Regions from separate parts of the Bradyrhizobium sp. CCBAU 45384 genome, predicted to be linked through region 2. Evidence: riboswitches for the same ligand, from Rfam matches in the RefSeq annotation. Region 2 holds a riboswitch; the other holds the start of a gene.
What was found. Region 2 has a riboswitch for glycine ahead of XH80_RS10305 (D-amino acid dehydrogenase). Riboswitches for the same ligand answer to the same signal wherever they lie in the genome.
Positions count from the first base shown of each region.

Region 1 (14,744 bases), on a different contig from region 2:
ACAAGGGCGCAGGCCTTTTTCGCGCGCTATCCGAAAGCCGGTTACATGAGCGAGGTCGAAACCTGGCGCGAATTGCCCGGCGGCGACATCGAATTCACCATGCGGCGGTTGCCCAGCGCGGACTAGTCGTCCGGTTTCGGTCAACCCCGCCGGTTCACGCCGTCTTGCGCCCGATCGCCTTCAGTTCCCGATCGATACGCAACTGCACCCGACGGATGGCCAAGAGGTCGATCTTCGTCTCGGTCTTACCTGTCTTGGTCTCGTCGCCGATCCGGAACTGCCACTGCCACACACCCGGGATCGCCGTCTTTGCAACCGTGAACTCTACGCCCCTGTGATTCATGGTCACCTCCACGATTCACCTATCCATGTGCGCAAACATGTTGGGCGTGAGAATATTCCGCCGACAAGCGAAATTTGCCGTTAAGTGGAGGAAAATTCACGAAAATCCTGAAAGCGCGCGCAGCTCGAAGCATGCGAAATCAGATTCCGAAACTGGAGGCCGACGATCGCGTTGCATGGGCGGCTGGTCCGCGATTCACGGCCGCGCACCCGCCCGCCAGGTCATCGGCCTTACGACCAGGAACTCTGTTCATGGCAGGAGAACCACGGAAGCGCGCGACATGCGCTCACGCGCGAAAAAAAACCCGCCAGGGGAGAGCCGGGCGGGTAGAAGGTTATTGGAGGCTGAGGTGCTGGGCTGCAACACCATAGCCAAATGACCGTAGCCCGCTCAGCTTACGACAGCCTGACAGGACGGATCGGCGACTGGGCATGGAGGCTCATTGTTGGTCCACCGGGCAAACCGACGCTGGAGCAGTCGCGTCCCAATTCAGACATCTCCGCGCACAACTTCAGACACAAGCGTTGGCGACACTTTCCGCGCACGGCGAAGCCATGGGGGATACGTGGCGCGCCGACAGCGGGGTGGCATCATGGACAAGGTTGAGCGGTCATTCGCCGCCGCGACGGCGGCTGGCTTCGTGGTGTTGGTGATCGGCATCGTGCTGCTGGCGCTGATGTAGCGACCGAGCGGCACGCGCCGCCATAGCTACGAAAACAACCCCATGCACAGTAGGCAGCGGCTCGTTTCGCGTGGCCTTTATCCTTAGTGCACCTTGATCTCGTCCAGGGGCAGATGCAGATCGGCGGCGCGCTCCTCGCGGTCCTTCTTGCGGAACTCGCTTTCCCTGCGCTCGAACTTCAGCATCTCCTCGAGCGCGGCCGCGCGCAGCTGATTGCGCCTGTTCGCATCGTGGTGCGCATCTTCCGTCATGACCCGATCCCCGACTGTGGCAGCGCCGTTCTCAAAGAAACGCCCGCGGCCACAGAAAAGTTCTGTGCCGAAGAATTGCGAAATTATGACGGCAGAACGGCTCTTCCGTCTTTGATACACATCATGTGTCAGAAGAGCGCCGAAAGCTCATTTCGGGAAATAAGGACATCCGATGTTCCCCTGCCGGAACACCGCAGTTTAACGGACTTCACATCCTCCACGATCTCGGTAGAAATACGTGGGCCGGGGCTGGAATTTGATCCCGAACAATTATTGCAACCGGCAAGGGGCCACCGCGAGGTGGCCCCTTTCGATTCCGACATTCGCCAAGGCGGATGAGGGCAGCCCAAATCTGGCGCTGTCCTAATACGGCCAGCCCCTCCAAATCTGAAAAGAACATATTGCGAACGTAGAACAAATAGTGTACATTGTTTTTATCGACGATCCGCCGCGTCAATCGTTTGTCCCGCACCCGAATCCTCGCCATAAGGAGCACGACCCAATGTCCACCACTGCCCTGCGTATCGTCGAAGGATCTTCCATGGACAAGAGTAAAGCTCTGGCTGCCGCGCTCTCCCAGATCGAGCGTCAGTTCGGCAAGGGCTCGGTGATGAAGCTCGGCAAGAACGACCGTTCGATGGACATCGAGGCAGTGTCGTCAGGCTCGCTCGGGCTCGATATCGCGCTCGGCATCGGCGGTCTGCCCAAGGGGCGCATCGTCGAGATCTACGGGCCGGAATCCTCAGGAAAAACCACGCTGGCGCTGCACACGGTGGCGGAAGCCCAGAAGAAGGGCGGCATCTGCGCCTTCATCGACGCCGAGCACGCGCTCGACCCGGTCTATGCCCGCAAGCTCGGAGTCAACATCGACGAGCTCTTGATCTCCCAGCCCGACACCGGCGAGCAGGCGCTGGAAATCTGCGACACGCTGGTGCGTTCGGGCGCGGTGGATGTGCTGGTGGTCGATTCGGTCGCGGCCTTGGTGCCGAAGGCCGAGCTCGAAGGCGAGATGGGTGATGCGCTGCCGGGTCTTCAAGCGCGGTTGATGAGTCAGGCGTTGCGCAAGCTGACGGCCTCGATCAACAAGTCCAACACCATGGTGATCTTCATCAACCAGATCCGCATGAAGATCGGTGTGATGTACGGCTCGCCCGAAACCACGACCGGCGGCAACGCGCTGAAGTTCTACGCTTCCGTCCGCCTCGACATCCGCCGCATCGGCGCGATCAAGGAGCGCGACGAAGTGGTCGGCAACACGACGCGTGTGAAGGTGGTGAAGAACAAGCTGGCGCCGCCCTTCAAGCAGGTCGAGTTCGACATCATGTACGGCGAGGGCGTCTCCAAGATGGGCGAGATCCTCGATCTCGGCGTCAAGGCCGGCATCGTCGAAAAGTCCGGCGCCTGGTTCTCCTATGACAGCCAGCGCCTCGGCCAGGGCCGCGAGAATTCGAAAGCGTTCCTGAAGTCCAACCCGGACATCACCGCCAAGATCGAGACCGCGATCCGCCAGAACTCCGGCTTGATCTCCGAGCAGATTTTGGCCGGCACGCCCGAGAGCGACGCCGACGGCGAGGAGCCGGCGGACGAGTAAGCCCTAAAGCGAGAAGTTTTTCGCGAGGAGCGGGCGCTGGGGACGTTGAGTTGCCGACGTCGTCAGTGCCCGTCTCTTTTTGCGTTGGAGTGATCGGGTGGTGTGGTGAAGCGCGTGATCCTGACCAGTTCGTCCGGCGTTGGTCTCACCTTTGCCGATCGCGCCGACATGGTCGTCCCGCTGATCTTTCGATTCGTCTCCGGACCACTGCCTACGTCGCACCATCTTGAACAGTATCTCACCGGAGGCTCTTTCAGAGGCTCTTTCTTGGGCGAGCGGGAGGTACGTTGGTCCGATCTGGTTGCGCGGTCGCCCCAGAGCGGTCTCGCGCACAAGGTCTGGTTCTGCAAAGCCTACGGTGTCGAAGAGATCGAGCTGTGGTTTGATCCCAGCCCGAGCAATCAATTGCAACTGATCTGGATCCTCGACTATCTCCGTTCCGAGTCGTACGCGGCCGAGCGTACCAGGCTGCGAATAGTCGATTTCGATTTGCTCGGAGCCCACAGTGCCAGGCTTCGCGATCACACCATCCGACAGTTGGATGTCACGGAGTTCGACTTCGAGGCCGCCCGCATCGCCTGGGAGGCCTACCGGTCGTCAACGCCGGAGCTCTGTTTCGGATTGCTCGGTCAGGACTTTCCAGCGCTCCCTTTCCTGAAGCCAGCGACGGAAGAATTGCTGGCAGAATTGCCGTCTCCGATCACCGGACTTGGCGCGACGGAAGCGCGACTGCTCGGACTGATCGCGAACGGGCACAACCGCACCAAGGAGCTATTTGAGCCGGACGGGCTGCTCGAAACGCGTGTGTTCGACCAATGGAGCTGGGCCCGCTGCTCGAAGGGCTCGCGTCCGGCCCGATGCCGGTGATTGCGGGTCTCGATCCGAAACTCGCAACCCTCCCACAACGCGATGCGCGAGGTCGCAACGCCGCCTATCGCCGGAGCCGGCTGTCGTTGACGGAGTTTGGTCGTGCGGTTCTGGACGGCCGGGAGGATTTTCGCGGTCACAACCCGATCAGGCGCTGGTGGGGCGGTACGCTTCTGACCAACGAGCGGCTTTGGCGGTGGAATGGAGAAACCCGTTCGCTGGTCGCGCCTTAGAAGCGCATTCAGTGCCGTAAGGTGGGCGAAGGCGCACTGGCGCCGTGCCCACCATCTTTCACGTCATGCAAAGGTGGTGGGCACGCTTCGCTTTGCCACCCTACGAGACCGTCGTTGCATCTTACTCCGCGGCCTCCGCGAAGGACGGTAGGAGGTAGCCGCACGGATTGCGCGCAGCGCAAACCGCTCGGCGTAACCCACCATTGTTCGTCTCTGCGGAAGCAGAATTGGTAGGTTACGCCGACGACTGCGCTTCGCGCAGCCGCGTGCTAACCCACCTTACGAAGCTTACTCCGCAGTGCCGTAGGGTGGGCAAAGGCGCACTTGCGCCTTGCCCACCATCTTTCACGTCATGCAAAGGTGGTGGGCACGCTTCGCTTTGCCCACCCTACGAGACCGCCGTTGTGGCTTACTCCGCAGCTTGCGCGTAATCGCTCACCGGCGGGCAGGAGCACACCAGATTGCGGTCGCCATAGACGTTGTCGACGCGGCCCACCGGGCACCAATATTTGTCGGTGCGCGAGACGCCGTCGGGGAAGCAGCCTTCGCTGCGGGTGTAGGCACGAGCCCACGCATCGTCGGCGATATCGTGCACGGTGTGCGGAGCGTGGCGCAAGGGCGAGGCTTCGATCTTGAAGCGGCCGGCCTCGACCTCGGCGATTTCCTTGCGGATCGCGATCATGGCATCGCAAAAACGATCCAGCTCGGCCTTGGATTCCGACTCGGTCGGCTCGATCATCAGCGTGCCCGGCACCGGGAAGCTCATGGTCGGCGCATGGAAGCCGTAATCGATCAGGCGTTTTGCGATGTCGTCGACGGTGACGCCTGATGTCGCCTTCAGCGGGCGGGGATCGACGATGCACTCATGCGCGACGCGGCCCCTCTCGTTCTTGTAGAGCACCGGGAAATGCGCATCGAGGCGTGCCGCGACATAGTTGGCGTTGAGGATCGCGATCTCGGTGGCGCGCTTCAATCCTTCGCCGCCCATCATCAGGATGTAGATGTAGGAAATGGTGAGGATCGAGGCCGAGCCGAACGGCGCGGCGGAGACCGGGCCAACCGCAGCATCCGCCTTAGTTGCTGGGTGACCCGGGAGGAACGGCGCAAGATGCGCCTTCACGCCGATCGGGCCCATGCCGGGGCCGCCGCCGCCATGCGGGATGCAGAAGGTCTTGTGCAGATTGAGGTGGCTGACATCAGCGCCGTAATCGCCGGGCCTGCTAAGGCCGACCTGCGCATTGAGGTTGGCGCCGTCGAGATACACCTGGCCGCCATGGCCATGGACGATGTCGCAGATCTCGCGGATATGCTCCTCGAACACGCCGTGGGTCGAGGGGTAGGTGATCATCACGGCGGCGAGATCGTTCGAGTGTTTCTCCGCCTTGGCACGGAGATCATTGACGTCGACGTCGCCGTTCTTCTCGCAAGACACAACCACCACGTCCATGCCGACCATCGCGGCCGAGGCCGGGTTTGTGCCGTGGGCGGAGGAGGGGATCAGGCAGATCTTGCGATGGCTCTCCCCGCGCGCCGCATGATAGCCGCGGATCGCCAGCAGCCCGGCATATTCGCCTTGCGCGCCGGAGTTCGGCTGCAGCGAGATCGCGTCATAGCCGGTGATGTCGCACAGCCACTTCTCCAGCCGTGCGAACAGCGCGTGATAGCCGGCCGCCTGCTCGCGCGGGGCGAACGGATGCAGCGAGCCGAACTCCGGCCAGGTCAGCGGCATCATCTCAGTGGTCGCGTTCAGCTTCATGGTGCAAGAGCCGAGCGGGATCATGGCGCGGTCGAGCGCGAGGTCGCGATCCGAGAGCTTGCGCATGTAGCGCAGCATCTCGGTTTCCGAGCGATGCGCGTGGAACACCGGATGGGTGAGGAACGCGGTGGCGCGCTTCAGCGCTTCCGGCAGCGCCTCGCGCGTGGTGCCGTCGATCTCGGCATAGGACAGCGTGCCGCCGAAGGCGCGCCAGACGGCTTCGACCGTTGCTGATGTCGTGGTCTCGTCGAGCGCAATGCGAAGCGCGGTATCGCCGATGCCCAGATTGATCTTCTCGGCGGTCGCGCGCGCAATGATTTCGGCGCGCTTGGCGCCGGCATCGACGCTCAACGTGTCGAAGAAAGCTTCGCTCTCAGGCGCAAAGCCGAGCTTGCGCAAGCCAGCCGCGAGCACGGCGGCGCGGCGATGCACATTGCGCGCGATCTGCGCAAGGCCCTCAGGACCGTGATAGACCGCGTACATCGCGGCGATCACGGCCAGCAGCACCTGCGCGGTGCAGATGTTGGAGGTCGCCTTCTCGCGGCGGATGTGCTGCTCGCGGGTCTGCAGCGCGAGGCGATAGGCGGAGGCGCCGCGGGAGTCGACGGAGAGGCCGACGATGCGGCCGGGCAGCGAGCGCTTCAGCGCATCGCGCACCGCCATATAGGCGGCGTGCGGTCCGCCATAGCCCATCGGCACACCGAAGCGCTGTGCCGAACCGATCGCGATGTCGGCCCCTAATTCGCCGGGCGAAGCAATCAGCGTCAGCGCGAGGAGATCAGCGGCGACGATTGCGAGCGCGCCCTTCGCCTTCAGCGCTGCGATCACGGGCCTGAGGTCGCGCAATGCGCCCGAGGTTCCCGGATATTGCAGCAGCGCACCCAGCACGTCCGCCTTGTCGAGATCGGTGAGGGGATCGCCGACGACCAGATTCCAGCCCAGAGGCTCGGCGCGGGTGCGCATCACGGCGAGCGTCTGCGGATGCACGTCCTTGTCGACGAAGAAAGCTTTCGCCTCGACCCTCGAGTGCCGCTCAGCGAGCGCCATGGCTTCGGCGGCGGCGGTGGCCTCATCGAGCAGCGAGGCGTTGGCGACGTCGAGGCCAGTCAAGTCGCAGATCATGGTCTGGAAGTTGAACAGCGCCTCCAGCCGGCCCTGGCTGATCTCGGGCTGATAGGGCGTGTAGGCCGTGTACCAGGCCGGATTCTCCAGAATGTTGCGCTGGATCACCGCGGGCAAAATCGTGCCGGAATAGCCCTGGCCGATCAGCGAGGTGAAGACCTGGTTCTGACGGGCGAGCTCGGCCATATGCGCGATCGCCTCGGTCTCGCTGAGCGGCTTGCCGAGATCGAGCGGGGCGGCCTGCCGGATCGCGGCCGGCAGCGTTTCCGACATCAACGCGTCGACGCTCTTCGCGCGGACCGTCTCGAGCATTGCGGTGACATCGCGCACGGAGGGGCCGATGTGGCGGCGGACGAAACTGGCGGTGTCGCCATTGGATTTGCGGTGCGCGGTCATCATGGGTCCTCGCTTTAGATTTTGCTGTCGCTGTCATGCCCCGCGAAAGCGGGGCATCCAGTACACGCAGCCGCTTCGGCTGGGGCCGATAGGCCGCGGCGTACTGGATCGCCCGCCTGCGCGGGCGATGACACCGAATATGAGGTCAGAGTTCGCTTCATCTCACGCCGTGTGGGCCTTGTAGGCGGCTTCATCCATCAGGCCGCCGAGCTCGCTCTTGTCGGCAATCTTCATCTTGAAGAACCACGCCTTGGTCTGCGCGTCCGAGTTCACCAGCGCGGGTTCGGCGGCGAGCGCGTCGTTGGTCTCGACCACCTCGCCCGAGATCGGCGCGTAGACGTCGGAGGCGGCCTTGACCGACTCCACGACGGCGGCAGCTTCCGCCTTCTTCAGGCTGCGGCCGACCTTGGGCAGTTCGACGAACACGACGTCGCCGAGCTGGGACTGCGCGTAATCGGTGATGCCGACGGTGGCGACATCGCCGTCGATCGCGAGCCATTCATGGTCGGAGGTGTACAGCGTCGTGGTCATTATCTTAGTCCTCAGCGTTTGTAGGTGTTTTTCACGAAGGGCATGGCGGCGACGGCGAGGGGGAGGCGTTGCCCGCGCACTTCCGCAAAGAGCTTTGTGTCGAGCGCGCTCAGACGCGTGGGCACGTAGCCCATCGCAACAGGCGCGTTCAGGCTCGGGCCGAAGCCGCCCGAAGTGACCTTTCCAATCGGCTCGCCACCTTCGCTATCGGCAAACAACAGTGCGCCCTCGCGCACGGGCGCGCGGCCGTCGGGCCGCAGGCCGACTCGGCGGCGGGATGCGCCGTGATCGAAATGCGCGAGGATCTTTTCAGCGCCGGGAAAACCGCCGGCTCGCGCGCCGCCGCTGCGGCGGCTCTTCTGCACCGACCATTCCAGCGCGGCTTCGACCGGAGTCGTCGCGGTGTCGATGTCGTGGCCGTAGAGGCAGAGCCCGGCTTCCAGCCGTAGGCTGTCGCGGGCGCCAAGGCCGATCGGCATCACGTCAGGATTTTCCAGCAGCGTCTTCGCCAGACGTTCGGCATCCGCCGCAGGCACTGAAATCTCGAACCCGTCCTCGCCGGTGTAGCCGGAGCGTGAGACGAAACAGGCGAGGCCGGCAACAATATGCGGGCCGGCATCCATGAACTTCATGGCCGGCGCTGCTGCACATAATTTCGTCAGCGCCGACTCCGCCTTCGGGCCCTGCAACGCAATCAGCGCGCGATCGGCGAGCGAATCGATGACACAGGTATCGGAGAGATGCGCGCGCAGATGCGCCTCGTCCTCGGCCTTGCAGGCGGCGTTGACCACCAGGAACAAATGGTCGCCGAAATTGGCGACCATCAGATCATCGAGAATGCCGCCGTCCGCATTGGTGAACTGGGCGTAGCGCTGGCGGCCAGGTGCGATCGCCACGATGTCCTGCGGCACCAGCCGCTCCAGCGCGCGGGCGGCGTCCTCGACCTTGCCCGACTTTGGCCGGAGGGCGATCTGGCCCATATGGGAGACGTCGAACAGGCCGGCGGAATTGCGGGTATGGAGGTGCTCTTTCAGCACCCCCGCGGGGTACTGCACGGGCATGTCATAGCCCGCAAACGGCACCATCTTGCCGCCAAGGGTCAGGTGCAGGTCGTAAAGAGGGGTACGTTTCAGGGAGTCTTTGTCGTCACGCACGGACATCACAGGGGCCCTCGGCGGTTCCCCGGGGACGATTCCCCGAGACAAACCAGTCGAAGCCCCATCTGTCGCTGTGCCTGAGAGTATTATCCCGTCGGCGGACGCTATCCGGGTCTTAAGCCCGCCAGCGCCTCTTTCCAGATGTCGTCAAAGCCACGCGGTCCTTTTGCCTGAGAGTTTCCGGGGCGGTTGCTCCTTCGGCGCCGGCACCCAATGCCGGTCTCTCCCGACGTGGCCGTACGATATAGATGGGTAAAGACCACAGGCCAGCCAAGCCTGTCAACGCAGGACTATCGGCTTTCAACGGGATTGCAGGGGATGACGCGACTGCGGCAACCCTCTGATCTCTCTGCACAGTTTCTGGACAGGAAAGCAGGCCTTGTCTAAAAGCGCTTTGGCCCGCAGATATCAGCCCAAATCGCCAGGTTTGGATGGCAAATTGGCGGGTCCTAAAGCGCGCTGAGAGTCATCGCGCTTTAGCTCTTTGTTTGAGCATGATCTTTCCGGAAAACCCCTTCACACTTTTCCGGATCATGCTCCAGCACACCCGATTGGATGAACATGAGCGGCGTCAACGAGATCAGGTCGACCTTTCTGAACTTCTTTGCCGAGAACGGCCACGAGATCGTGTCGTCCTCGCCATTGGTGCCGCGCAACGATCCGACGTTGATGTTCACCAATGCCGGCATGGTGCAGTTCAAGAACGTCTTCACCGGCGTCGAGAAGCGGCCTTACCAGCGCGCCACCACGTCGCAGAAATGCGTGCGCGCCGGCGGCAAGCACAACGACCTCGACAATGTCGGCTATACCGCACGCCATCTCACCTTCTTCGAGATGCTCGGCAACTTTTCGTTCGGCGACTATTTCAAGGAGCGCGCGATCGAGCTGGCCTGGAAGCTCATCACTGAGGATTTCGGCCTGAAGAAGGACAAGCTGCTCGTCACCGTCTACCACACCGACGACGAGGCGCACGGGCTGTGGAAGAAGATCGCCGGCTTCTCCGACGACCGCATCATCCGCATCCCGACCTCGGACAATTTCTGGGCGATGGGCGACACCGGCCCCTGCGGCCCGTGCTCGGAAATCTTCATCGACCGCGGCGACCATATCTGGGGCGGCCCTCCCGGCTCGCCGGAAGAGGATGGCGACCGCTTCCTCGAATTCTGGAACCTGGTGTTCATGCAATATGAGCAGGTGACGAAGGAGGAGCGCGTGAATCTGCCGCGCCCCTCGATCGACACCGGTATGGGCCTGGAGCGCATGGCCTGCATCCTGCAGGGCGTCGACAGCGTGTTCGAGACCGATTTGTTCCGCCATCTGATCGACGCGACGTCGTCGGCGCTGGGCAGCGGGCCGACCGAGCAGAACGCGGCCTCGTTCCGCGTCATCGCCGACCATTTGCGCTCTTCCGCCTTCCTGGTCGCCGATGGCGTGCTGCCGTCCAATGAAGGCCGCGGCTATGTGCTGCGCCGGATCATGCGCCGTGCCATGCGCCATGCGCAGCTTCTGGGCGCGAAAGAGCCGCTGATGCATCGGCTGGTCTGGGCGCTGGTCCGCGAGATGGGCCAAGCCTATCCTGATTTGATGCGGGCGGAGAATTTGATCGAGGAAACGCTGCGGCTGGAAGAGACGCGCTTCCGCAAGACGCTTTCGCGCGGCTTGGCGATTCTGGACGAGAAGAGCGCGTCCTTGAAGAAGGGCGACATGTTCGACGGCGACGTCGCCTTCACGCTGTACGACACCTATGGTTTCCCGCTGGACCTGACGCAGGACGCGCTGAAGTCGCGCGGCATCGGCGTCGACCAGGCCGCGTTCACCGACGCGATGGAGCGGCAGAAGGCCAAGGCGCGCGAATCCTGGAAGGGATCGGGCGAGGCGGCGAGCGAGGCGATCTGGTTCCCGCTGCGCGAGAAGCTCGGGGCGACCGAATTTCTGGGCTACGAGACCGAGAGCGCGGAAGGCGTGGTCTCGGCGCTGGTGAAGGACGGCGCTGAAGTTGCCAGCCTCAAGGCTGGCGAGACGGGCGCGATCGTGCTGAACCAGACGCCGTTCTACGCGGAATCGGGCGGCCAGGTCGGCGACACCGGCGTGCTCACGGGCGAGGGCGGGATCAAATTCCGCGTCACCGACACGCAGAAGAAGCTCGGCGATTTCTTCGTGCATGTCGGCACGGTAGAGGGCGGCGAGCTGAAGGTCGGCACGGCGCTGCAGCTCGAGGTGGATCATGCGCGGCGCTCGTCGATCCGCGCGCATCACTCGGCGACGCATCTCATTCACGAGGCGCTGCGCCAGGTGCTCGGCGATCACATCGCCCAGCGCGGCTCGATGGTCGCGCCTGATCGTTTGCGCTTCGACTTCGTGCATCCGAAGCCGATCACGCCGGAAGAACTTGCCCGCGTCGAGGACATCGCCAACGACGTGGTGCTTGAGAACGACGAGGTCACGACGCGCGTGATGGGCGTGGACGAGGCCCGCGAGGCCGGGGCGCGTGCGCTGTTCGGCGAGAAGTATGGCGACGAGGTGCGTGTCGTCTCGATGGGCAAGACCGCGCGCGAGCGCGGCGCCAATGCGCTCGGCTGGTCGGTCGAGCTCTGCGGCGGCACCCATGTGCGGCGCACCGGCGATATCGGCCTGATCACGCTGACCGGCGAGAGCGCGGTCGCCTCCGGTGTGCGCCGCATCGAGGCGCTGACCGGCAATTACGCCCGCAAGCATGCCAACGACACCATGGCGCTGGCGAAGACCGCGGCGAATGAGCTGCGCACCTCGCTTGACGACGTTCCGGCGCGCATCACCGCGCTGATGGAAGAGCGCAAGAAGCTCGAGCGCGAGCTCTCCGATGTCCGCAAGAAGCTGGCGATGGGGGGCGGCGCGGCAGCCGGTGGCGGTGCAGCGTCCGGCGTGCATGAGGTCGGCGGCGTCAAGCTGATGGCGCGCGCGGTGGAGGGCATCGAGATGAAGGATCTCAAGAGCCTCGCCGACGAGGCCAAGAAGCAGATCGGCTCCGGCGTGGTCGCCATCGTCGGCCTCACCGAGGACGGCAAGGCGGGCGTCGTGGTCGGCGTCACCGCCGATCTCACCGCGCGCTTCAACGCGGTGAACCTCGTGCGCGTGGCCTCCGAGGCGCTCGGCGGCAAGGGCGGCGGCGGCCGTCCCGACATGGCGCAAGCCGGCGGCCCCGACGGCGCCAAGACGACCGAGGCGCTCGCGGCGATCGAAAAAGCGATGGGGGCTGCGTGAAGCCATGCGCCTCGTTCCGCGAGGACGTGGGCTTCGCGATCCGAACCTGAGGGATCGCCTCTACGAATTGCTGGAGCACGATCCCCTGGCCTATTCGGTCGGATCGCGCTTCATCCAGCTGGTCATCAGCGTCATTGTGCTCGACGTGGTCGCGATGATCCTCGCCTCGGTGCCGGAGCTGGACGCGCGGTACGGCACGCTCTTTTCGGCGATCAAGATTCTGGCCGTGATCGTGTTCGCGCTGGAATATGCGGCGCGGCTGTGGACGGTCGCGGGCCACACGCCGCGCAAGGGCTCGGCGCTGTCAGACCGGCTCGGCTACGCCTTCTCGGCACTCGGCATCATCGACCTCATGGCGTTCCTGCCCGCTGCTATCGTGCTGGTGATGGGGCGCCACGCGACGCTCGCCGCGCTTGGCGTGCTGCCGTTCTTCAAGCTGATACGGTATTCGCCGGCGATGCGCTCGCTGCTCGCGGCCGTGCATGCCGAGCGGCGCGCGCTGATCGGCTGCGTCGTCATCCTGATCGGCGTGGTGCTGACCTTCGCCTCGCTGCTTTATGCCATCGAGCGCGACGTGCAGCCGACCAAGCTCGGCACCATTCCGGATGCGATGTGGTGGGCGATCGTGACGCTCGGCACCGTCGGCTATGGCGACGTCGTGCCGGTGACTGCGCTTGGAAAATTTGTCTCGGTGTTCGCGATCATCTCGGGTTTTGCCATGATCGCGCTGCCGGTCGCGATCATCTCGACCGCCTTTGCCGAAGAGGTGAAGCGGCGCGACTTCGTCGTCACCTGGGGCATGCTGGCGCGGGTGCCGCTGTTCTCGCATCTGTCGGCCGCCGAGATCGCCGACATCATGCGGCTGTTGCGCGCCCGCACCATCGAGCAGGGCGAGATATTGGTGCGACGGGGGGATCCCGCCTCGTCGATGTATTTCATCACTGCGGGCGAGGTCGAGATCACGCTGCCGAACCAGCAGGTGCGGCTCGCGGACGGCACCTTCTTCGGCGAGATCGCGCTGCTGCACAAAACAAAACGCAGCGGCACGGTGACCGCGACGCGCAAGACGCGGCTCCTGGTGCTGGACGCACAGCATTTTCACGCCCTGATCGAGCGCATGCCGACGCTCGCCGCCCATGTCCACACCACCGCGAAAGCGCGGCTCGAGGAGACCGGCGATCTCGCGGCGACGGAGCTGGCGCAGGCCGAGCGCGAGCGCACCGACCGCTGAGCGGTCAGCCTTTCTTCAGGAAAATGTAGTCGGCCGAGTAGGGCGCGCTTCTGAACTCGCCGGCCTTGTCGCAGGACCCGTCGAGCTTGCCGCCATGGGTGTTGATGCGCTGGACTGTCGTCACCGGCGTCAGCGCGCCGCTGCCGCGGCGGGAGGCGACCTCCAGCTTCAGCCAGGGGATATCGGCAGCCGTCGCGCCCGGCGCGTTGCCGATGGCCTTGCCGACCACGGCGCTGCCGTCGGCGAGCTCCCAGTTCGGGCCGGCATAGTGGCGGCCGATGGTCTTGCCCTCGGAGAGCAGTGTCGCGACCGGCTCGCGGAAGGTCCAGGCGAGCTTGCCGTCAGCACCCGGCTTACACTCATAGACCTGCGCGCCCTCGGCATGGGCGCTGAGCACGACGCTCTCGCCTGGGGCGGCGATGGCTTCGGGCAGGGGATCGGCGGAGGCCGGCCCGGCCACGGCGGCGAGCAGCAGGCAGGGGACGGCGAACTTGGTGATGGACATGGGAGACCTCCGCACGATGGTGCCAAAACGAATGGGCCGCGCCTGCGCGCGGCCCATCACGATGTCTAACCCCGATCGGGCGAAAATAATGCGCAGGGCAGCTTACGCCGCCAGCGCCTTCACCAGATTGTCAGCGACCTTGTCGAGGAAGCCGGTGGTCGAGAGCCAGCGCTGGTCGGCGCCGACCAGCAGCGCGAGGTCCTTGGTCATGTAGCCTTCCTCGACGGTGTCGACGCAGACCTTCTCCAGCGTCGAGGCGAACTTCGCCAGCTCGGGGTTGTTGTCGAGCTTGGCGCGGTGGGCGAGGCCTCTCGTCCAGGCGAAGATCGAGGCGATCGAGTTGGTCGAGGTCTCCTTGCCCTTCTGGTGCTCCCGGTAGTGGCGGGTCACGGTGCCGTGGGCGGCTTCGGCCTCGACGGTCTTGCCGTCGGGGGTGAGCAGCACCGAGGTCATCAGGCCGAGCGAGCCGTAGCCCTGCGCGACCGTGTCGGACTGCACGTCGCCGTCGTAGTTCTTACAGGCCCAGACATAGCCGCCGGACCATTTCAGCGCCGAGGCCACCATGTCGTCGATCAGGCGGTGCTCGTAGGTCAGGCCCTTGGCGTCGAACTCCTTCTTGAACTCCTTGTCGAAGATCTCCTGGAAGATGTCCTTGAAGCGGCCGTCATAGACCTTGAGGATGGTGTTCTTGGTCGACAGGTACACCGGATAGCCGCGCAAGAGGCCATAGTTGAACGAGGCGCGGGCGAAGTCGATGATGCTGTCGTCGAGGTTGTACATCTCCATGGCGACGCCGGCGCCCGGAGCCTTGAACACTTCCTTCTCGATCACGGTGCCGT
Region 1 covers NZ_LBIZ01000008.1:155,153-169,896, reverse strand. The annotation lists gene XH80_RS01935 (hypothetical protein) at 1-126, shown strand, start outside; gene XH80_RS01930 (hypothetical protein) at 155-343, opposite strand; gene XH80_RS01925 (hypothetical protein) at 1,109-1,276, opposite strand; gene recA (recombinase RecA) at 1,779-2,867, shown strand; gene XH80_RS01915 (hypothetical protein) at 2,973-3,734, shown strand; gene gcvP (aminomethyl-transferring glycine dehydrogenase) at 4,377-7,241, opposite strand; gene gcvH (glycine cleavage system protein GcvH) at 7,404-7,772, opposite strand; gene gcvT (glycine cleavage system aminomethyltransferase GcvT) at 7,784-8,932, opposite strand; glycine riboswitch at 9,079-9,168, opposite strand; gene alaS (alanine--tRNA ligase) at 9,491-12,169, shown strand; gene XH80_RS01890 (cyclic nucleotide-gated ion channel) at 12,174-13,400, shown strand; gene XH80_RS01885 (DUF3455 domain-containing protein) at 13,405-13,905, opposite strand; gene XH80_RS01880 (NADP-dependent isocitrate dehydrogenase) at 14,008-14,744, opposite strand, start outside.
Region 1: another riboswitch for glycine. It lies ahead of gcvT (glycine cleavage system aminomethyltransferase GcvT); the one in region 2 lies ahead of XH80_RS10305 (D-amino acid dehydrogenase).

Region 2 (14,744 bases):
ACATTCGGGCGTCTGCCTCGGCCGACCCTCGGCATCATGCTAGGTGTCATTGGACGCAAGCCCGCCCATGGCACCACCCGCGCGGTGGACACATCCGGAAACGATCGCTCTACCCACCGTATCAGGGGCTGAATTCGGTCCCAGCGGATGTCGCGGTTTTCGCCATTAAACTCGGCGGTCCCCGCGACCCGGAAGCGATCTTCTCCTAACCGGCTGGTCACGATCTTGGTGGCCTCGTCCAGCAGGCTGACGCGAGGCGCAGCCTTTTGGCTCGTTTCGTCTCCCAGCTCTACCGTGATGGAGTACCCCTTGACGGGATAAATGTTTATGTTGTCCCCCAGCATTGAAGCAATGCGGCGGCTGCCGACCCCCGCGCAAACCACTGCGCGTTCGCCATTGAGTTCTTCCTTCAACGAACCTCGTTTCCAGTGTACGACCACACCGTCTCGGTCGGACCGCATGCCGCAGATCTCTGCATCAAAGACGAAGCGTACGCCCCCTCGCTCGCAAGCCGCAGCGAGGCCGCGCGTGAATTTGTGAATGTCGCCGGTTGAGTCAGACGGGGTAAAGAAGCCACCATAATAGTAGTCGCGCAGAGCCGGCTCTATTGCGAGCATTTCAGAAGGCGTCACCGGACGGCGATCCAATCCACCCTTGAGCAGCAACTGATTCACGCGAGAGGCCGCATCGAAGTCGGGCTTGCTCGAATAAACGTGCAAAATTCCTCGCCGTTCCAAGTCGAAATCGATGCTCTCCCGATCGGCTAGCTCAAAAAGATGCTTGCGAGCAGCTATCGCTAGCTTCGTCGTTTCGATCGTGTTGTGGCGGTAGTTTCGAATCTGGCTTACGAACTCTGCCAGCCAAGTATATTTGTGAAAACTGGGGCTTGGGTTCAGCAACAATGGTGCGTCTTTGCGCAGCATCCACCTCAGGCCTTTTACGATCGTTGCGACGTTATTCCAGACCTCGGCATTACTTGCCGATAATTGGCCGCCGTTCGCAAACGAAGTGTCCATCGCCGGATAGCGTTGGCGATCAAAGACTGTGACCGAATAGCCGCGGCGGGCTAGGGCATAGGCAGTTGTAACTCCGGTGATACCGGACCCGATTATGATGATCGTGCTCATCGTATGCTCCAGGACAGGATTGAACGAACGGTGAATGGCTTCGCCATGTCTCCGTCCCCAAATCTGTCCGTGCACCTGAGAGCTTTCTCCGCAATCCTCGTGGATCACGGTCCCCTTCGGTGGGTGCTGACCGGCACCTCTCTCCAGATCGTCCTCAGTGTGCGGTCCTGGGCCTGAGAGTTTCCTTGGGGAGTTGCTCCGTCGGCGGTGATACGCCTTTGCAGGCTTATCGCGCTCTCCCGCACACCATCATCAGACACGATAACACTCTCAGACGTACTCACTACCTGTCAAGCCGTGATGAATTGTCTGACCCAAAAATCGGCTGCGTAAGCGACAACTCGATGTTTGCCCTAGCTGCCCACCCAGATTAGCAGGTGGTTTGCTGCCTAGTACTATGCTGATCTCGCTTTTTGACGATTGCATTCGCTGGATGCCAGTGCTTTCCAGCGAGCTATGGGCGGCTGGCGCAGAAATGCTGCGGGATTCCCAAAAGAACGCACAATGTTTGCGTGGCGACGCTCTAATAAATATGCGGTGGTGTAGGACCCTACAAAGCTGTGCCTGGCATGCATCTCTTTCAACGTCGAGCCAAAATGGAGGCCTGCACGCCTGAGGCGGTCGCTCTGTTCGATGAAGGGCTCTTCACACCACTTGTGTCGAAGTGTCTGGCATATGGCGGCAGGATTCGCTCTTGTTCGCCGCGCAGGCCTAAGTTCGCTGCTGGTCCCGCGATCCGCGGCCGTGATTTTCAATTTCCGCGATTTCCGCTGGCTGCTGCGCCAAACAGGCTAGCCCATGACAGAACTCAGTTCGCGAGGGGCGCCGTAACGCTATTCGGGCTAGAGTTAAGCGCCTCCCGCCCGCCCGCTCTCGCCGTGCAAGCTCGGAGTTCCGGGCAAAGAGCAGGGTGTTTTCCGAGAAAGTCGAAAAGACGACGGCGCCAAGTTGAAGATAGACGTCCTACGCTCTCGACCTGCTTTGAACTCGACGGAGGACCTCGATGAGGCATGCCGTCTTTGTCTTCTGCGTCGATCGAGAAAAGGACCCGGTCGCGGGGCACGTTCTGGATGCTCTCAAGGCGGAATGCGCTCTTGTTGCAACGAGTTTCGAATTCGATGGGTACTCTGTCCTCGAAGTCGCTGGCTTGCATGACGCCAGAATTTCGATCGTGGCCACGAACGAGGTCGTAAGTAACGACTATGCGCGCTACGCGCCAATGTTCAATGATCGCTTCGGCGATGCCAACGTTATTGGCATCGTGAATTGGCACGAGGGCACTAATGCGCCAAACGCGATCTTCTCGGTTCAAACGACCGGCGATCTGGGTACGGGGACCTTCAGCGCGGTCGACCCCCGGATTACGCGGGGGCTTCTTTTAGCGGTCGAAGCCGAGCGGGTCAGTTCCGGTCTTGACTCCTTTCGCACTTACCTGGAAGCGACTCATTGGTCGGGCATCAAGGGCGGTGATGCTGGTACCCTTCTCGCTGACCTGCGACCGTCGGCCGTCGATATCGAGATCGGAAGCTCGCCCGAAGAATGGGCAAATCCTCTTGCGGCCCGAGTGCTGGCGCGATCGCTACTGCGAATTTTCGATCGCATTGAGGAACCGGTACACTCCGTGCTCTGTATCGGAGGTGTTCACTTCGAGCCGAGCTTCACGAACGCGGTATTGCAGTCGCACGATCGACCCCCGATCGCGGCAAGTCATGTCCTACCAAACCACTGGCTCGTGTCGGCCGGTTACGATCAGGAAAGTCGGTTGATCGACTTGAGAGCTTGCGTGCATTCGATTGTAGGCGGGATTCAAAGCATCGTGTACCACGACAAGCTAAAAGCGCCTTTCAAGAGGGTTGCTCGCCTGCTCGCAGAGGAGCTTGGTATTCCGATGCTTTCGCATAAAAAACTCCGCGCGACTCTTCCGCAGGATATTATCGAATGAGTGCGCGAAGGCAGCCATCTGCTGTCGGACCAGCATCTAGATTGTCGGTCGTCCTGCGATTGACGTGTTTGTCTGGAGAAGAGCGATGAACGGTATGGCGATGGGTTCGATTAGGACCATTCAGTATGATCCGTTTCCCCTGATCGAATACGAGGGCCGGCTCGAGCGCGCGCGGCGTTTGATGAAGGAGCATGCCATTGACGCGGTTCTCGCGACGTCCGAACACAATCTGCGATATTTTATTGGTGAACCTAGCACGACCCCGCAGCAAACAACCCGGCCGCGATTTCTTCTCATTCTTTCGTCAGGTGACCCGGTTGCGGTCGTCCCAGAGGGAATCGACCAGTTTTATAAAGACACGACCTGGGTAAAAAATTGCCGGAGCTGGCCTAGCCCAAATCCGAAAGACGAGGGTGTGTCCGCACTTGCCAGAGCGTTGCGTGAGCTACTGCCAGAGGACGCAAAAATCGGCGTAGAGCTTGGTGCGGAGAGTAGGCTTGGCTTCCCTGCAGGAGATTTCTTGCGTGTTGCGGATGCGATCAAGCCTCGAACGTTCGTCGACGCATCGGATCCGATTTTCACCCCCTTGCGAATGATCAAGTCTCCGCTAGAAGTCGGCAGAATTCGAACCGTATGCGGCCTTGTGTCGGACGCATTTGAAGAGCTGGCAATAAAGCTGCGCCTTGGAATGACGGAACGCGAGGCCTGTCGCCAGTTCGAATTCGAATGTTTCAGTCGCGGTGTCGAGAAGACAAGCAAGATCGTGGGTGTTTCTGGCCGCGGGGGATATACGCGTCCTTACGGTGTTCCGACCGACAAATTTTTGTCGGATGGAGACGTGCTGTTTATTGATGCCGGCTGCCTGTTCGACTTTTATTGGAGCGATTTCGATCGACACTTTGCTTTCGGCGCACCTGATACGCACACCCAGGATGCCTATCAGGTCGTGTGGGATGCCACCGAAGCGGGAATTGCCGCCGCTAAACCTGGCATTCCGATCTGTGACGTCTGGAGCGCAATGTCGGCCGTACTAAATGGCTCAAACAATCGCGGTAAAGCCACCAACATTGGCCGAATGGGACACTCCATGGGCTTATGGATGCCGGAGTTACCGTCGGTCCAACCGAATGACAAGACAATACTCAAGCCAGGCATGATCATTAATATTGAACCGAGCACCTCATATCCCTCATATTTCGACGGATCACCGAAGCTGATGCTGCATGAAGAGGTGGTTGTCGTAACCGAAACTGGCTCGCAGTTGCTCACTTCTCGTGCTCCGAGAAAAATGCCGGTGGTCGCCAAATAAGAAGACGGAACGTAGCAGAAGGGAAGAGCTGCCGCGCTCTCGCCGTAAGCCTGTAGCGGCCATGACGTCTTATTGGCGTTTTAGGCCTGTGTCTCAGTGGCCGCATGAGAGTGTGAGATATCAGCAAGTCGGCTTAGGAGACTATGGCAAGTTGGAGTTCACGAGCAGAGTGCAGAAGCCAACACGGTCGCGCCAAATAGATGCGACGTCCTGCCATGACATCTCTACCTTTTGCTTACGGCGTACTCCATTGAAAAAAGGTGAGAATGCGAGCGAGTGCTGAAAAAATTGTACGAGGCCGCTTCACGCGTGCCCACCGAGACTCCGCCACACTCGAGCGGTGCTGTGTCGTATTGGATTCATACGTTAAGGTTTGACATGCATAGTGTTGATGAGTTTCATGATTTCCAGGGTGAGGTGACCGCGTGGCGGCGCTATCTTCACGAAAATCCCGAGCTCGGCTTTCAGGTACACAATACGGCGAAGTTCGTCGCCGAGAAGCTCGCCTCATTCGGTATCAATCGCATCGAAACGGGGATAGCTGAAACCGGCATCGTTGCATTGATTCAAGGGAAGGGTGGAGACGGTCCCACCATTGGGTTGAGGGCCGACATGGATGCGCTGCCGATCCTTGAGGCCTCAAACAAGCCGTGGTCCTCGAAAGTGCCGGGTAAAATGCACGCATGCGGGCACGATGGTCATACGGCCATGTTGTTGGGCGCTGCGAAATATCTTGCCAGGACGCGCAATTTCAAGGGCTGCGTCGCTTTGATTTTTCAGCCGGCAGAAGAAGTGGAACTTCCCTCCGGCGGCCTGAAAATGGTCCAGGAAGGAATCATGGACCGTTTCAGCATCTCCAAAGTCTTTGGGATGCACAACGCTCCGGGCACCGAGGTCGGCAAGTTCAGCATTTGCGATGGGCCGATCATGGCCTCGCAGGACGATTTTGACATTGTCGTGAAGGGGCGGGGCGGCCATGCGGCCAAGCCGCATGAGACCATCGATCCGGTCGTAATTGCCGCACAGATCATCGTCGGCTTGCAAACTCTGGTCTCGCGCAACATGAATCCAATCGAGTCGCTCGTCATCTCAGTGACCAAGTTGAATGCTGCCAATGCCTACAACGTCATTGCCGATCAAGTCGAAATGGCCGGCACTGTCAGAACTCATATTTCGGAACTGCGAGACTTCGCCGAACGCCAGATCATGGCGGCAGCCCAGGGTATCGCGCGCGGATTCGGCGCGGATATCGAGTTCAAATACCGTCGATCGGTTCCAGTGACCTTCAACCGCGCCGAGGAGACCAATCTGGCGACCAGGGCGGCACGCAGTCTGGTCGGAGTCGCTTCTGTGGACGAGAACATCAAACCAGGTATGGGGGCCGAGGACTTTGCTTACATGCTCGAGGCCCGGCCGGGCGCAATGATATTCATTGGAAACGGGCCGACCGCCGGTGTGCATAACCCGGCATATGACTTCAATGATGAAGCATTGCCATATGGCATCGGCTATTGGGTGAATTTGGTTGAGACAATGCTGGCTATCTGAATCGCCCGGTTTGTCTCGTTTCATCTCGCCAACCAAAGGCTTGGCGAGCGCCAAAACTACAGCAGCTAAAATGCTAGCTTCGATTAGTGAACTAAGTTGCTCTTTAATGACGGAGCGCAATCCAGGTCGCGCGCTCGATTTCTACGCGTAGCTGACCTTACGGTCCCGCCTCAATGTATTTGGACCATGCCGGAGAAGCGATCTTGCGTCCCCGCCGTGAACTGGTCTCTTACCGATGAACGATGTTGGAACCCTAGCCAAGGAGCTTAGAGCTCGTGTGTGACAGTTGGCTTGTTAAGGTCCGACCTTGCTGATCGGAATGCTGCAATTACTCTTTCGATGTCGTCCGCACTGTGGGCGGCACTTACCTGCATGCGGATCCGCGCAGCGCCTTCCGGGACAACAGGATACGAGAAGGGAACGACGAGAATGCCATGGGCACGCAAGAACTCAGCAATCTGGACCGCCACTGCCGCGTCCCCGGTCATCACGGGCACAATTGGGTGATCGTTGCCCAAAACTTGAAATCCCAGGCCGCTCAATCCTTGTCGTAGCTGACCAGTGCGAGCGGAGAGATTCTGCCTGAGATCGTCTGCGCTTTCTGCCAAGTCGATTGCGGCCAATGAAGCCTCACAGATTGCAGGCATCAGCGAGTTTGAAAAGAGGTATGGGCGCGCACACTGTCGCAACCAGGAAATGATCTCACTACGGCCTGAGACGTACCCGCCAGATGCGCCACCAAGTGCCTTGCCGAGCGTGCCGGTAAGAATATCAATTTGATCTTCCAGCCCATACTGCGCCGGTGTTCCTCGCCCTTCTGGCCCGATAAACCCCACGGCATGAGAGTCATCGACCATGACCAAGGCGCCGTAACGTTTTGCTAGCTCGCAGATGCCTGGAAGATTCGCGGAAGCGCCATCCATGGAAAATACGCCATCGGTCACAACTAGCACTGTTCGGCATTGACTTGCCTCGCTTAGAGCGTGCTCTAGTTCGTTCATATCATTGTTGGCATAGCGAAAGCGCTTCGCCTTGCAGAGCCGAATTCCATCTATGATGCTTGCATGATTTAGGCTATCGCTAATTACGGCATCGTCAGCGTCGAGCATGGCCTCAAACAGCCCGGTGTTCGCATCGAAGCACGAACCGAATAGGATCGTGTCTTCCGTCCGAAGGTAGCTGGAAAGCCTGTTTTCAAGCGATCGATGAACTGTGTGCGTCCCACAAATGAATCGCACGGACGACATTCCAAAGCCATGCCGTTCGAGACCTGCGTGCGCCGCTCGCAACAGGGCTGGGTGATTGGCTAGACCAAGATAGTTGTTGGCGCACATGTTCAGGAGATCGCGCTCACCAAGCGCGCGGAGGTGAACATGCGTCGACTGAGGCGAGGCGACCTCTTGCTCGATTTTCAGTAGTTTTCGCGATGATAGCTCATCGAGATTGTCACGAAGTCGCTGACCAAAGAGCGAGCGCATGGTTCATTTCCGATCAAGCATAAATGACAGCAGTCGACCACGCCGGATCTGCGTGCTTTTGCCAGTAGAGATCCATCAGCCGGCGCGTGACGGAGCCGACCTGCCCCTTGGAAATCTTAGAGTCGTCGATGCGGGTCACGGGCATGATACCGCCGGCTGTGGAGGTAATGAACACCTCATCAGCCTTTTTGATGTCATCACGGCTGATTTCGCCAGCGGTCGCGGGGAGCCCAATCTCAGCGCAAAGATCGAGCACGGTTCGACGCGTGATGCCGGGCAGTACCCCAAAAGCGGGTGTCCTCAACGATCCATCTTTTACAAGGAACACATTGAAGCCTGGCCCTTCAGCGACATGTCCGTTCGTATCTAGGATCAGCGCCGTCTCGGCGCCCTTGTCGTAGGCGTCGAAAAGACCTCTCACCAGATCGAGCCAATGATAGTTCTTGATCGTAGGATCGACTGAATTTGGCGGGATGCGAACGGTCTCGCTAATCGCGACGTGCAAGCCTCTTTCCAATTGTTCCTTGTTCGCGACCGAGCCATACGGAACAGCAAACGCAATGAAGCGGTTCTCTGATTGGCGAGGATCTCGGCTGAATATCGGCGACGAACCACGCGTGCAGATCATCTCAACGTAAGCTGATTTATGGCCGGACAACGCGACACACTGCTCGAGGATCGACGCGATTTTCTCGCGGTCGTGAGGCAGCTTCATTCGAAGGCGTTCAACGCCTGCGAAAAAGCGGTCAAGATGCAAATCCAGTCGGAAAAACCGGCCGTTCCAGACGTGCACGGTGTCGTAGGTCGCGTCCGAGTGCAGGAGACCCCAATCGAGCACAGAGATCTTGGCCTCGGACATCGGCAGGTATTGCCCATCCATGAAAGCGACTCCATGGGGGTAGCGCCGTCGGTCGATGTGATGCTGATCAATTGCGGAAAGCACGGGTGAGAGCTCTGCCATCGGAGTCACTGGAAATAGGAGGGATTGAGACAAGGAACGAATTCTCGCTTTGTGAAAACAAGCATCTCGGACATGGTGCTCCATCAAAGATGTCGAGGATCGGAACGGGCCGGCCCACTGGACCTAGTCACGTTCGATGCTAACAGTCTCACGAGCCGTATTCCCTCGATGTGGTATCTCGTCTGGCCTAAATTCTGCGTCTGAACGTTATAGGTGAAGCTTTCACACGCGCGAGTCGCTGTTTAAGTGGCCACGTTTCATGCCGACTCTCTGCCCGCCGTCTGACGAGAGACATCAAGAGTTTCGTCCTGCGAGGCGTTTTTTTGCGGCGACCAGTTTCGAATTTTGATGCGTCGCACAATGCGAGGCAGATTGACCGCAGCTCGGCAGTACACGAAGTGCGAACCCTCATGCCGCCCGATCGGGCGGCACGAAGGGCTTTGGAGGACTTTTAAGCCCGGACTACCAGGCCGGGAAAAAAACTATCGAGTGTGGCGCGTACTCCACCAAAGAATGGGGTGTCCTCTATGCGGACGCTCGGTAAACTGTCTGTCAACCGCGCTTACGAGGTGGAGGACTCGCACAATATCGAAAGGCGGCGCGAACAGTCGCCATGCCCGACGCATCTCTCGAGTTTTGTCGCTCATGGAAAGAGATGCCGTGAAGCTTTGATTGCCCGAAATGAGATGATCGCTAGCCGATAGGCGATGAGGCAGTAGGAACACCTGAGCAGGAAGTGGGTCCTCAAATTGTGTAAATGTTTAAGACAGGCGCGTTCCGACGGGCGCAAGCGTCGCCTCTCGCACAGGAGTCTGGCGCGATCGTTGTTGTCCCCATTTGAGAGCCGTTCGCTCCGCAGACATACCGTCTAGCGGAGCTACGAGCATCCGCCATCCATCAGGCCAAGCAGCGTCATGCGTCCATTTCAGCTCGCTGACTATCGACCTCGAAAGGCGAAACGCTCTTAAGGCTACATTCGTTTCGTGAAAATTTCGCCACCTTCGCCGCAAAGCTAGCTGCGCCGTCTTGCCTCGGTGCGCCCGTTTTCAAACCCCTGCGTACGAAAATGGATAAAAGAGCACGCTTGCTGCGGCATTTGCGCTATCCCAATCTTCTCGAAATCTAAGTACACCTCGGTTGAGTTCCGCGGTGAGCCTCGGAAATGAATGCGTCAACTTAGGGAGCAAAAACGCAGGAATTCTGCTCGGAGCTGATCATATTAGTGAACCTCAGCCTGGCGGGTGCGATATTGTGGTGCTTAATCGCATTGTCGACGGAGGTGAGAATAACTTCAGGCGGGGCGTCTGTAGATGAGCAGCGCCCAGCAGAGTTTGTCCCGCTCGTTGTGGTGATCTGCGCGTAGCGTCGTCGGATTGCGCTCCGAGTCGGTCCTGCGTAGCCGATAGTCGAAATCTCGATAGGGTTCGGGGTGGGGAGGCGCTTGCATCCATATTTATACCCGAGAGTAGAAGGTCAATGTCAAAGAATTCAAAGTTCATGTCTGGGAAGCCGCTGCGGACAGTTGGATTGTTGGGGGGCGGGACGATCGGTGGCGGGTGGGCCGCACGATTTGCCCTAAACGGAATAAATGTGCGGCTATATGATCCAGCTCCTGGTGCCCTGGAGCAGGTTCAAGATACTTTGAATCATGCGCGCCGGATATACCAACGATTGACGCGGGTGCCTCTGCCGCAGGAAGGCGCTCTGATGCTTGCCAATTCGGTCCCGGACGCAGTGCGCGATGTGGATCTCGTGCAGGAGTCTGCGCCGGAGCGTTTGGGGCTCAAGCAGGAGCTGCTGGCGGCCGCGAGTCGTGCGGCGCCGCCTGAGGCTCTGTTCTGCTCCTCGACGTCGGGTCTACGTCCGACGTTGCTGCAGGCGAAAATAGAGCATCCCGAGCGTCTACTCGTTGCGCACCCTTTCAACCCCCTATATTTACTCCCGCTCGTTGAGCTCTGCGCGGGGCAGCAGACGGCGCCGGATGCCATCGCGCGGGCGGACGAGATTTACCGTATGATCGGTATGCACCCGCTCGTAGTGCGCAAGGAAGTTGATGGATTTATCGCTAACCGGCTGCAGGAAGCGATGTGGCGCGAGGCGCTGTGGCTGGTGCACGATGGCTTGGCGACTGTGCAGGAGGTGGATGACGCAGTCCGCTACTCCTTTGGCTTGCGTCGAGCGGTGGTTGGTCCTTTCCGGATGAGCGGTGGCGCGGCTGGAATTCGCCGCTACCTGGAGCAGTGGGGGCCCATGCTAAAATGGCCATGGACGAAGCTCACTGAAGTGCCGGAACTCACCGCTGACTTTCTAGCCACGCTGGCGGAGCAATCAGACGCGCAGGTGAAAACGGATAATCTTTCAGGCTCTGAGATTTTAGCGAAGCGCGATGAGGCGCTTGTGGCCGTGCTGCAGGGGTTGCGCGATCAGGGATTCGGTGCGGGCGAGACCCTGGCGCGCTGGGAACAGGGGCTGCGAGACCGTGCCGCCGGTTAGAGATATTCGTGGCGGGTAGAACTCCCAGGCTAATAGACACCGCCTTGCTCGAGAGAAGTCGCTCGCGAGCCTCTGCTAGTCGCGGGCCGCTGGGGGCAGGAATGGTTTGCCTGAAGGCGGCCGACGCAAAGTCCAGCTACGCAACACGGGAGCTGGCGCATGTCTGACAAGAGAAGGATAAGCACATTGCTAGGAATGCAGCGGCTTAGAGTCACCAACGAAACGGGCTCAACTATCGCGCAGCCGCGAAACGCCATAGCTCTTCATGAAACACATGCTTCCGCCCGAAACTGTGCTGAATTCGAAGAAATCCAGCTTGCAGGGCTTCTATAGTTAATCGCACACTACCTATTTGGATATCCTCATGGCGTCGAATGGTACAAGCTGTCTTGGAATCCTTGACTTCGAGCGCGAGCCGGGCTGGGTAAGGCCCACGCCGCAGCCTGGTTCGCTAATGAGCGCGGACACTTACGGCTTTCCCGTAGTCATCGAGAGCGTCAAAGGGTCTACGGTGGATCGCACAATGGGCGGCGATCTCACGCTTGTCCCGGCCTATGTCGCCGCCGCACGCAAGCTGGTCGAAGAAGGTGCCGTGGCTATCGGTTCCAACTGCGGTTTCGCGATCCGCTACCAGGCCGCCGTTGCGGCTGCCGTGGACGTCCCTGTGATGCTATCGTCCCTAGTCTTTCTGCCAGCTCTGCTCCGCCAGTTGGCAGCGAGCACCCAGATCGGCGTTGTCACATCCGATTCGAATCTATTCGCCGAAGATCTCCTTGGCATCACCGACCCAGCCGAGCGCGCAAGAATTGTCGTTGTTGGCATCGAAGGCGGCAACATGTCGCGGAATTCGGCGATGAACCGACCGACTGAGCTCGCGGAGATCAGGCAAGACGTCGACACGTGCGTCAAGCGGTTGCTTGACGCAAATCCCAGGGTTGGTGCGCTGCTTTTCACCTGCACACTTTTCCCGCCGATCACACCAGCGATACGTCGCAGGTTCGGTCGGCCGATCTACGACATCTCGACCGCGTGCAGACTTGCTCTCGAATCTGCCGTGTCCGCAGGACTTGTGCACGCGCCGAAAGAGTAGCCCCGCAAACTTTGGTAGGAGCGGACCGCTTGACCTTCATTTATTGCTGCGTCCGTGCTCGGTATCAATGGGAATTATTTGAATGACGTCGCGAAGTCGATATGTTTTTGCAAGGCCTTACTCTAGCGTGCCGAGACCCTAGACTCTGGCTGACCGATTTGAAGTAGGGTCAATCCCTTTCCGCAGGAGATTTCTATGTGAGGTTCGTGCAGGTAGCACCCACGCGGTCAAGACGCGAACCATAGACTTTGACGCGAAGCGTTTCGTGCTCTATCAGGAGATAATCGATGATCGCGATGGTACACTCGCGGCGACAGCGGAGCACATGCAGCTCGACGTTCGACTGGCGAGCCGGCCGCTAGTGCCGAAAGTTCTCGAAACACTGCGCAAAGCCCGCCGGTATCAAGGCGAAAGCATCCTGCGGAACGTCAGTCGTGCCACAGACCCTGAGCCGGCGCACAGGCGCGACGAGGCCAATACGTTTTTCTCAATTCCGTCTCTGGGACGGTCCCAACGGTACTAGTAGAGGAGCCCCTGATGTCCCGAAAGGTCGTTCTGACGTGCGCAATCACCGGCGGGAATGCGGCAGTCGTGGCAAAGCATCCGCACATTCCCAAGACGCCTTCGCAAATTGCAGAAGCGGCTATTGATGCAGCGAAAGCAGGCGCTGCCATCGTTCACGTCCACGTCCGAGAGACGGACGGGACGCCTTCAAACCGTCTAGAGCTTTATGAACAGGTCGTAAAGAAGCTCCGCGACTCGTCCACCGACGTTATCATCAACCTGACTTGCGGAATGGATGGGAGCATCACGCTCGATTCGCTTGACCCACCGTCGCTCGGCAAGGCCACTAACCTCAAGAGCCCGAAAGATCGCGTTCTTCAAGCGATCAACCTCAAGCCGGAGATCGCCACTCTTGATTGCGGCGTTCTGGCGTTCGGCGAGTCGATCTATGTAGCGCGAATGTCCGACCTGCGCGAAATGACGAAGCTTATGCAGAATGCGGGCGTCAAGCCCGAGATCGAATGCTTTGACCTCGGTCACATCGAGAATGCCAAAAAGCTTATTGCGGAAGGCACGCTTATTGGCCCGCCACTGTTCCAATTCTGTCTCAGCACCGGTTACGGCGCCCCAGCGGAGCCGATCGTTATCCAGGCGATGAAAGAGATACTGCCTCCCGGCGCGATATGGGCTGGATTCGGTTGCGGTCAGGACGAAATGCCCACGGTTGCGGCAATCGTGAGACTAGGGGGGCATGTTCGCGTCGGTCTGGAAGACAATATCTACCTGCGGCGCGGTGTGCTGGCATCGAACGCTGAACTCGTCGACAAAGCGGTTGGGATTATTGAGAGGATGGGCGCCAGCATCGCCACGCCAGCCGAAACGCGCCAAATGCTCGGTTTGGTGAAGCGCGGGTAAGAGTTCTTTCCGGCAGGCGCAGGCTGGAGCCTGGCGCCTGTCGTGAACACGTACGCGTACCCGTGTTGGTAGGGCCGGCACCACCAATCGGGGGATTGACCGTTGCAGCCGACGCCAAAAGCCCGTCCCCGAGAACGCAGGGAAGACCCTGACATCGGCCTCCCGACCTGCCGCTCTTTGCTGCCATGACGAGCCGCGCTCTACGAACTCCATGTGATGCTCAGTGCTTCAGAGCGACTCCCACTCGCCCCTACGCGCTCGGGCGCAGCGTGCTCAAAGACGACGCCGTAACAGGCGCTGCAGGCCAGCTTGGGCCGACGAGTGACAATTCCCCTGTATTGCACCGCATGCCGTCGAGCAGACACGAATCATAGTGTATCCCGCCGAAGCCCGCAGCGCCGTTTGACCTAAACGTGCCCGGCCCCGGCAGTCACGCACCCGCTGCGGCCGCCAGCATGGCGGCGTGCCATATCTGCTACAACCGCACCTGGCTCGAGCCTTTCCGCGACAATCTGACCTCAATCATGCAGCCGCCGCTACCGGCATGCGGCAGCATACACTTCGACACGCTGCGTCAATGGTCGTCCACTATGAGTACCCTTGCCGAAGATGAATTCTCTAACGGTGCTCCCAAGGCTACGCACACACAATAGAGGAGGCCCGTCCGGGTCTGCCCCTTGCCAGGACCGACGAGGTGCTGTCGTCGGCGTGGATGCGCTCGGCTACGACGACGTGGCTCCCGGGCTCCCGATCGCATCTACCAGCGGGTCACCGTTGCTGCGGCGCCCGCGCCTCGGCGGGCGCCTACACGTCGAGACCGATGGCGTCAAGCTAGTAGACTTCACTCTGAGGATGAAGCGGCGGGTGCAGCCCGGCAAACAGAACATGGGTCGGTAAGCTGGGCCCTGCACAACCAGCGCAATCGAATGCGAGGGAGCCGCCGGCCGGGTGATCGCTCACAGGCCCCGCAGACGAGCTTCTCGCGGACGTGCTCGATCACCTCCACTGGCGTCGAACGAGCTTCAGCTCTCGGTCACGTCCTCGCCAAACTTGCGCAATCTGCTGTCGCCTCGGCCTGGGCAGGTGCCGGCACCGGATAGACAATGCGCTCCCGCGGCGGATTCTCCCGTAGCGGCCGCGGGCTAGCTTGCGGCGCTCGAGCGATGGCGCCACAATCTTTTCAGATGCCATCTGCGCCGGGGTCTCTGCTTGCATGGCGTTCTCCTCCAGGTCGGCGAGCTGTAGCTTGAGTTGGTCCAATGAAGCGCTCACTCCGAGACTGCCGGGCCTTCTCGATCGTGAGTTTGAGATTCTCGACCAGCCAGCTCCCCTCCTGGGCCTCCAAAGAGGTCGCTCGCTCGGAGCGCAGCATCGCGT
Region 2 covers NZ_LBIZ01000097.1:79,109-93,852, reverse strand. The annotation lists gene XH80_RS10305 (D-amino acid dehydrogenase) at 1-1,127, opposite strand, end outside; glycine riboswitch at 1,189-1,276, opposite strand; glycine riboswitch at 1,280-1,379, opposite strand; gene XH80_RS10300 (D-aminoacyl-tRNA deacylase) at 2,131-3,069, shown strand; gene XH80_RS10295 (M24 family metallopeptidase) at 3,155-4,378, shown strand; gene XH80_RS10290 (M20 aminoacylase family protein) at 4,757-5,926, shown strand; gene XH80_RS10285 (glycine C-acetyltransferase) at 6,193-7,404, opposite strand; gene XH80_RS10280 (aminotransferase class IV) at 7,418-8,284, opposite strand; gene XH80_RS10275 (3-hydroxyacyl-CoA dehydrogenase NAD-binding domain-containing protein) at 9,842-10,858, shown strand; gene XH80_RS10270 (hypothetical protein) at 11,223-11,948, shown strand; gene XH80_RS43960 (thioesterase family protein) at 12,094-12,471, shown strand; gene XH80_RS10265 (3-keto-5-aminohexanoate cleavage protein) at 12,486-13,367, shown strand.